DNA from 2 places in the Providencia manganoxydans genome. Region 1 is predicted to be linked to the other one. Evidence: predicted binding sites of a transcription regulator. Region 1 holds the regulator's gene; the other holds the start of a gene.

Region 1 (4,412 bases):
GCAAGAAACGTAGGATCAGTAACTGTGTCGCATCGGTTACCCAAAGAATACCTAAGCAGCTGAGAATAAACAGTAATAAGCCAGCAATTAAAATAGGCTTGCGTCCAAGTTTGTCTGACAAAGGTCCCCATAGCAGTTGTGCGAAGGCAAAACCAGCAAGAAAGATACTTAAGGAGGCGCTAATTGCCCCTTCAGTGGTATTTAATGCCGTTTGCATAGAGCCAAATGCAGGGAGGTACATATCGATGGCTAGAAACCCTAACATGCTCAGTCCAGCAAGGTAGAGCATAAAACCTGGGGAGTTTTTCGTCACAGTATTTGTCATAGCGATTTACTTTCTAGAGTTTACAAAATTGTTAATATGTACGCTATTGTATAGGCTATATTTTTACATTGTGAAACGGTAATATTTGGATCCTGCTATCAAAATTTTTGAAAGGTATCGTTATGTGGTCAGCGCATGCGTTAGAAGTGATTGATGCGGTTGCAAGAACCGGGAGTTTTAGTGGCGCAGCAGAGGAATTACATCGTGTCCCTTCCGCAATTAGCTATACCGTTAAGCAAGTGGAGGAATGGCTTGCTGTACCAATATTTGAACGCCGTCATCGCGATGTCGTCTTGACGGAAGCTGGGGAGATATTTATCAAGCAAGGGCGCTCAGTCATCAAAAAAATGACACAAACGCGTCATCAATGCCAACAGGCAGCTAATGGTTGGAGAGGGCAGTTTAGTATTGCTGTTGATTGTATTGTGAAACCTCAACGGACACAGCAACTGATATTAGATTTCTATCGTCATTTTCCGGATATCGAATTATATATTCACCCTGAAGTTTTTAATGGTGTATGGGATGCATTGGCTGATGGTCGAGTGGATGTAGCAATTGGGGCAACCAGAGCTTCACCCATCGGAGAACGTTACAGTTTTCGTGATATGGGCTTTATGTCATGGTGGTGTGTTGCAGCGCCAAATCACCCATTGGCAAAAATTGAAGGGAAACTAACAGATGATCAAATGCGTGATTACCCGAGTTTATGCCTTGAAGATACTTCAAGAAATCTTCCTAAAAGAGATACATGGGCATTAGATAACCAACGGCGCCTTGTGGTACCTTATTGGGAAGATGGTATGGTGTGTTTAGTTAATGAGCTGTGTGTCGGCATGGTTCCGGAACATCGCGCAGCGCCGTATTGTACGCAGGGTAAGTTAGTCCCATTAGAGTTATCACAGCCTTTTCCACCAAGCCCTTGCTGCTTAACTTGGGTTGAAAAAAATACATCACCAGCGTTGAGTTGGTTACTTGAATATCTTGGAGACAGTCAAACTCTCAACGCTGAGTGGTTAGCACCTTAACGGTTAACGGCGATAATCAATAAATGGTCCATCAGCAACAGAACGGCGCTCGACTAAACGTGGGTGCACTTCAATGGTTTGTGCGTCTTCACGCTTATTCACGATACGGTCGAGTAGCATAGTAAAGGCCATTTGGCCTAGACGTTCTTTGGGCTGGTGGATAGTGGTGAGTGCAGGGGTAAAATAGCGTGCATTACGCACATTATCATAGCCAATGATAGAAATATCTTGTGGAACACGCAGCCCCATCTCATCGGCAGCGCAAATGGCTCCCATAGCCATAATATCACCACCACAAAAGACCGCTGTTGGTTTTTGTTTGTTACTTAAGATTTGCATCATTGCTTTATAGCCGGACTCAGGTTCAAAGTCTCCCTGTACAATCCACTCATCACGTAAAGTGACTTTGGCTTCTTCCATTGCTTTTCGGAAGCCGGTGAGGCGACCAATCCCCGTGTTCCGCTCAAGTGAGCCTGGGATCACCCCAATATCACGATGCCCACGATCAATTAAGTAACGACCCGCCAAGTAACCACCATGAAATGAATTATCAATAATGCTATCAGTAAAATCACCTCGCGACGTCCCCCAATCCATAACGACCATAGGGATATTACGGTAATCTTCTAACATGCTAATGAGCTTTTCTGGGTACTCAGAGCACATCACCAGAAGGCCATCAACACGTTTTTGAGCAAGCATTTGTAAGTAAGCTTGCTGTTTACCTAAGTTATTATGTGAGTTACAAAGAATGAGTGTGTAACCTTTTTCATAACAACTGTTTTCGACAGATTCAATAACTTCTGCGAAATAAGGGGCTTCGCTCGATGTGGCAAGTAAGCCAATCGACTTAGTATGGTTAACTTTTAAACTACGAGCAACAGCACTTGGCGAATAGTTGAGTTCTTTTATCGCAGCCCAAACAGCAGCCTTAGTATCATCGGCTACGAAGCGCGTTTTATTAATTACATGGGATACAGTTGTGGTGGAGACATTAGCACGCTTCGCCACATCTTTAATCGTTGCCATGGGAAAAAAAAACTCCTGACCAATAATCGGTCTTGTTATGAATACTTATTAAAAATTACCAGCATATTGAGGCATAGTTACTTAACTGGCAATAATTTAGCGATTTGTTATGGATTTTGTCTGATCTAGCGCAAAAACAAAAGAAATAATTGATGTTATAACCTGTGATATAGACACTGGTTTTTATAAATCGTCATGTCATACTTATTTAACCTTATACAGTATAGGGTCAAATGGCTGGTTAACTGTTCTTGATAATGAGAGGAACTCATGGATACAGATTTTAAATTCGGATTATTAGCAGCAATTGGTTCTTTGGCAGTGATCATCACATTTGCAATACATATTTTTTAATTTTGCCTTTAAATAGCAAAGGTAAGATCACAAAGGGCGAGCACTGCTCGCCCTAAATGTTGCCAAAAATCAGTTAAGCAAGATTTTCTTCAACAAATTTCCAGTTTACGAGTGACCAGAAGTTTTCTAAATATTTTGGACGTGCATTACGGTAGTCAATATAGTAAGCGTGCTCCCAAATATCGACTGTCAGGATAGGCTTATCATCACCAGAGATTGGTGTTGCAGCATTAGATGTATTAACAATTGCTAAGCTACCATCTGCTTTTTTCACTAACCAAGTCCAACCGGCACCAAAGTTTTTGATTGCTGCATCGGTAAATTGTTGTTTGAAGTCAGCGAATGAACCAAATGCTTTATTTATTGCATCAGCAACTTTACCTGTAGGTTCGCCGCCTGCATTTGGTGCTAAACAGTGCCAATAGAAAGTGTGGTTCCACACTTGTGCAGCATTGTTAAAAATGCCAGCATCAGAAGTTTTAATGATTTCTTCTAGGGATTTACCTTCGAAAGCGGTACCTTTTACTAAGTTGTTGAGGTTAACAACATAAGTATTGTGATGTTTGCCATAGTGGTACTCTAACGTCTCTTCAGAGATATAAGGTTCTAGTGCATTTTTTGCATAAGGTAGAGCGGGTAGTTCAAATGACATTGCGTACTCCTTGTTTGCGTTTTAAACAACACGTATGGGTGTGATGCTCAAAGTTGAGCGAGTAATTGTCTTTTTAATCATGTACATACTAAAATATAGCGCACTGTATGTATCATTTTATCGTCATTAGCGCATTATACCACAATAAAAATATGGTCATGTGCATCATTGTACTATATTAACAAATTCAGCATATAAATACATCGTAAAATCATATAGATAATAAAGCCTAAAATCACAAAATGCGTTTGCTAGAATAAAGCTAATTTGATTTAACTATCTTTAAAAGACTGATAGAGAAAAAATCCCTTTTTCTATTTGAGGGTGTTATAGTAATGCCCCTGTAAAACTGGCATATTGTATGAAACAATGTGTAGTAATATTTTCGGTCAAATATTCTCGCTTAGTAACAGTTGCATCATCTGCATTTGCGATTGTTTACTGACTGCAAAACCAGCACCCAAGCTTTAAGGAAGTAAAAAAATGACGACAATTGAAAGAATCGAACGCCAAATCAAAGAAAATCCAATTCTGCTGTACATGAAAGGCTCTCCTAAGCTTCCTAGCTGTGGTTTTTCTGCTCAGGCAGTTCAAGCTCTATCTGCTTGTGGTGAACGTTTCGCTTATGTCGATATTCTGCAAAATCCTGATATCCGTGCAGAACTACCAAAATATGCTAATTGGCCAACGTTCCCACAATTGTGGGTTGATGGTGAGTTAGTAGGGGGTTGTGACATTATCATGGAAATGTATCAGCGTGGTGAATTACAAGCACTGATTAAAGAAACAGCTGATAAGTATCGCTCAGCTGATGAGGCAAGTGCAGAGTAATTTCCCTGTAGAGATAGTCTAAATAATTCTAAGAAACCGTATTAGTCCCTGATTGGCTAATACGGTTTTTTGCTATGAGACGTTGAATCAACTAGTCTTGTTCGGCTAATGGCCACCCACCTAACTTTTTCCATTTATTGACTAATTCACAGAAAAGTAGGGCTGTACGGTTAGTATCATAGAGCGCACCATG
Region 2 (4,412 bases), 1.3 Mb from region 1:
TCAATTGGCTACGATAATGACCGGATAATAAGAAATAACGCACCGTTTCCGCATCGTAATATTCCAGTACATCACGGATAGTAAAGAAGTTGTTCAGCGATTTAGACATTTTTTCGCGATCAACCATCACCATGCCTGAATGCATCCAGTAATTGACATATGGACCATCATGCGCACATGACGATTGCGCGATTTCATTTTCATGATGTGGGAACATCAGATCAGAACCGCCACCATGAATATCAAAATGGTTGCCTAAAGCTTTGCTGTTCATCGCCGAACATTCGATATGCCAACCCGGACGGCCTAGGCCCCAAGGTGACTCCCAGCTAGGCTCCCCCTCTTTCGACATTTTCCACAACACAAAGTCCATTGGATTGCGTTTAATATCAGCGACTTCAACACGAGCGCCTGCTTGCAGCTGTTCCAGATCTTGGCGTGATAGCAAACCGTAGTTTTCATCGGTTTTAACTTCAAACATAACATCGCCATTATCTGCCACATAAGCATGACCACGTTGGATCAGCAACTCGGTGATTTCAATAATTTCTTTAATATGCTGTGTTGCACGTGGCTCGCTATCAGGACGTAAGATATTTAATGCATCAAAATCTTTATGCATTTCAGCCAACATACGGGTCGTCAGTTCTTCAACAGATTCACCATTTTCTGCTGCACGTTTGATGATTTTATCGTCAATATCAGTCACGTTACGCACATAGTTTAAATCATAGCCTAAATAACGCAGGTAACGGCTGATAGCATCGAATGCCACAAACGTACGCCCATGACCAATATGACACAAGTCGTAAATGGTAATGCCACACACGTACATCCCAATTTTTCCTGAGTGAATAGGCTTAAATTCTTCTTTTTGACGGCTCAGTGTATTAAAAATCTGTAGCATCTGATTATTCCATGTTATCTGTACGTGTGTTTTAGAGCATCGCTCGTTTGAGCGCATTATAGCTATAATTATAAAAGATATTAATTTTTATAAAATAACACAGTATTCAAACCTGAACACAGTAATAATGCAAGATTTAACCACAGTATTTATCCGTCTATACGCCAAATAATTCGCGTTGCAGGTAGACGACAAGTGAAGATAGGCGAGAAGCATAGATAAACGATGTGATTCCGCTAGCTGAGTGTCGTCAACACCGCTGCACTTGAAGGATTTCGGGTATATTTTTCATTAGCGGATCAAGCTCTGTCACTTCAAGTCGCGTTTCATCTGTGATATAAACTTTGTGACAACAACGCCTTCTTCAGAAGGTGTATAAAATACAATTATTCAGGATAGCTATTATGGTTACTTTTCATACCAATCACGGTGACATTGTTATTAAAACTTTTGACGATAAAGCTCCAGTAACCGTCGAAAACTTTTTAAATTACTGCCGTGAAGGTTTTTACGATAATACCATTTTCCACCGTGTTATTAACGGTTTCATGATCCAAGGTGGCGGTTTCGAACCAGGCATGAAGCAAAAAGACACTAAAGCACAGATCAAAAACGAAGCTAACAACGGCTTAAAAAACACTCGTGGTACGCTCGCAATGGCTCGTACTAACGACCCACATTCAGCGACAGCACAATTCTTCATCAACGTGGTTGATAACGACTTCCTAAACTTCCGTTCAGAGCGCCCAGATGGCTGGGGCTACTGCGTATTTGCAGAAGTGGTTGAAGGTATGGACGTGGTTGATAAGATCAAAGGTGTCTCAACAGGCAATAGCGGTTATCACCAAGACGTTCCACGTGAAGATGTTCTGATCGAAAAAGTGACTGTCGGTGAATAATTAGGCACACATGTCCACTTATATCATTGCAGATTTGCATTTGAGTGAAGATGAACCGGCGATCACCGCCGGTTTTATCAATTTTATTCATCAGCAAGCCATCCATGCCGACAGCCTATATATACTTGGTGATTTCTTTAATTATTGGATTGGCGATGATGACCAAACCGAACTTCACCAGCAAGTGGCAGACAGCCTAAAAATGCTCAGTGAACGAGGTATTCCTTGCTACTTTATCCATGGTAATCGTGACTTTTTATTGGGTCAACGCTATGCCAAACAGTGTGGCATGACAATCTTACCGCAAGAAACCTTACTTGAATTATATGGAAAGCGGATACTTATCTTGCATGGTGATACCTTATGCATTGATGATCAAGCCTATCAAGATTACCGCAAAAAAGTACACACCCCATGGATCCAACGTATTTTCCTGATGTTACCTTTATTTATTCGTCGCCGTATTGCGGAAAAAATGCGTAAAAATAGCCAATATGCCAGCAGTATGAAAGCCGAATCCATCATGGATGTGAACCCACAAGCCGTGATTAATGCTTTAAACCACCATCAAGCTGACTGGATGATCCACGGTCATACACACCGTCCTGCTATTCATGAGGTTACCGTGGGTGATAAACAGTGCTTCCGTGGTGTTTTGGGTGCATGGCACCATGAGGGTTCCGCATTTGTTATCGATAAACAAGGTATCGATTTAATTTTTTTCCCATTCCAACCTGAATAAATTATTCCCTCTAACACGCATTCGTTTGCTGATATTTTAACCACGCAAACGTTTTCCTTACTCAGTTACCATGATATGATCAGGGCAATTCATTTTTCCCACCTTACGGTGAAAATTTATTAACCACAGGGATCACACCACATGACTGCCCAAGTACCTGCTCAATCTGCGGCAAAAATCGCCATTGTTATGGGTTCTAAGAGTGACTGGACGACAATGCAACATGCTGCTGATGTATTAACTGAGCTGCAATTGCCGTTTCACGTTGAAATAGTCTCTGCGCACCGTACTCCAGACAAATTGTTTTCTTTTGCCGAGCAAGCTAAAGATAATGGATTCGATGTGATCATAGCAGGTGCTGGTGGCGCAGCCCATTTACCGGGTATGTTAGCGGCGAAAACCTTAGTGCCGGTATTAGGTGTTCCAGTACAGAGCGCGGCATTAAGTGGTGTTGATAGCCTTTATTCCATCGTACAAATGCCTAAAGGGATCCCTGTTGGCACATTGGCAATTGGTAAAGCAGGCGCAGCAAATGCGGCTCTTTTAGCAGCGCAGATCCTTGCTACCACTGACGCAACTCTGTTTGCTCGTTTAACCACATGGCGTGAAACACAAACTAATGATGTGCTAAATAATCCTGATCCTCGGGAGGCGCAATGAAACCGGTTTGTGTTCTTGGTAATGGTCAGTTAGGGCGAATGTTGCGCCAAGCAGGTGAACCTCTTGGTATCGCTGTCTTCCCTGTGGGTTTAGATGCAGAGCCTGAAGCCGTTCCTTATCAGCAAAGCGTGATCACCGCTGAAATTGAACGTTGGCCTGAAACACCATTAACTAAAGAGTTAGAACGCCATAATGCATTCATTAACCGTGATATATTTCCACGTTTAGCGGATAGGCTTCCACAAAAAACGCTGTTTGATTCATTACATTTAGCTACAGCGCCTTGGACAGCACTTGAGTCTAAATCACAATGGCCTGAGCTATTTGCCACACTCGGTGATTTTTTGATCGTGAAACGTAGGACTGGCGGCTATGATGGGCGCGGCCAATGGCGAGTTCGCCCCGGTGATGAAACCAGCCTCCCAGATGAAATCTACGGTGAATGCATTGTCGAGCAAGGGATCCCATTTGATGCTGAAATCTCTGTGATTGGTGCGCGTAATCGCGCTGGTGAGTGTGTGTTTTATCCTATCACCCATAACCTTCACCAAGAGGGCATTTTACGTACCAGTGTCGCCTTTCCTAAAACATCTAACCCACAACAACAGCAAGCTCAACAAATGTTAAGCGCTGTCATGAATGAGCTCAATTATATTGGTGTGATGGCAATGGAGTGTTTTGTGGTTGGCGATAAATTACTGATTAATGAAATTGCACCTCGTGTACACAACAGCGGCCATTGGACGCAAAATGGCGCTTCGATTAGCCAATTTGAACTACATTTACGCGCTATTTTAGACTTACCGATGCCATCACCTGAAGTGTTTAGCCCATCCGTTATGGTGAACTTGATTGGTACAGCAGTAAACGCACAATGGTTAAGTTTACCGTTAGTCCATTTGCACTGGTATGAAAAAGAAGTGCGTCCTGCTCGCAAAGTGGGCCATTTAAACCTAACACACAGCGATAGTTTAGCGCTGATAAATACTCTCACGTCCTTAGTGAGTATGCTGCCAAATGAGTATAAAATTGGCATTGAGTGGGCTAATACAAAATTAGGCTGGTATCGAAGCAAATAAACAGCGAAAATAGCCACACTCGTCATATTTCAAGATGCAGCACTGTGTATTTAGGTATGGTGAGCTATTGCTCACTCGTACTTAGCCACATGCCTATGTCTGCTCTTAGCGACTTACTCGTTTGT

What was found. Region 1 encodes PurR, which represses purine synthesis genes. Its sites were predicted from a motif close to CANGCAAACGTTTGCNTG; they were not measured.
Region 2: a site for PurR is predicted at 2,590-2,607, ahead of purE (5-(carboxyamino)imidazole ribonucleotide mutase). Genes of this name have one in related genera too.

The regions. Positions count from the first base shown of each region.
Region 1 is NZ_CP067099.1:2,597,974-2,602,385, reverse strand. It holds gene punC (purine nucleoside transporter PunC) at 1-325, opposite strand, end outside; gene punR (DNA-binding transcriptional activator PunR) at 448-1,353, shown strand; gene purR (HTH-type transcriptional repressor PurR) at 1,357-2,382, opposite strand; gene cydH (cytochrome bd-I oxidase subunit CydH) at 2,653-2,736, shown strand; gene sodB (superoxide dismutase [Fe]) at 2,810-3,388, opposite strand; gene JI723_RS11650 (Grx4 family monothiol glutaredoxin) at 3,872-4,219, shown strand; gene rnt (ribonuclease T) at 4,311-4,412, opposite strand, start outside.
Region 2 is NZ_CP067099.1:1,336,002-1,340,413, reverse strand. It holds gene cysS (cysteine--tRNA ligase) at 1-907, opposite strand, end outside; gene ppiB (peptidylprolyl isomerase B) at 1,312-1,806, shown strand; gene lpxH (UDP-2,3-diacylglucosamine diphosphatase) at 1,817-2,548, shown strand; gene purE (5-(carboxyamino)imidazole ribonucleotide mutase) at 2,690-3,208, shown strand; gene purK (5-(carboxyamino)imidazole ribonucleotide synthase) at 3,205-4,287, shown strand.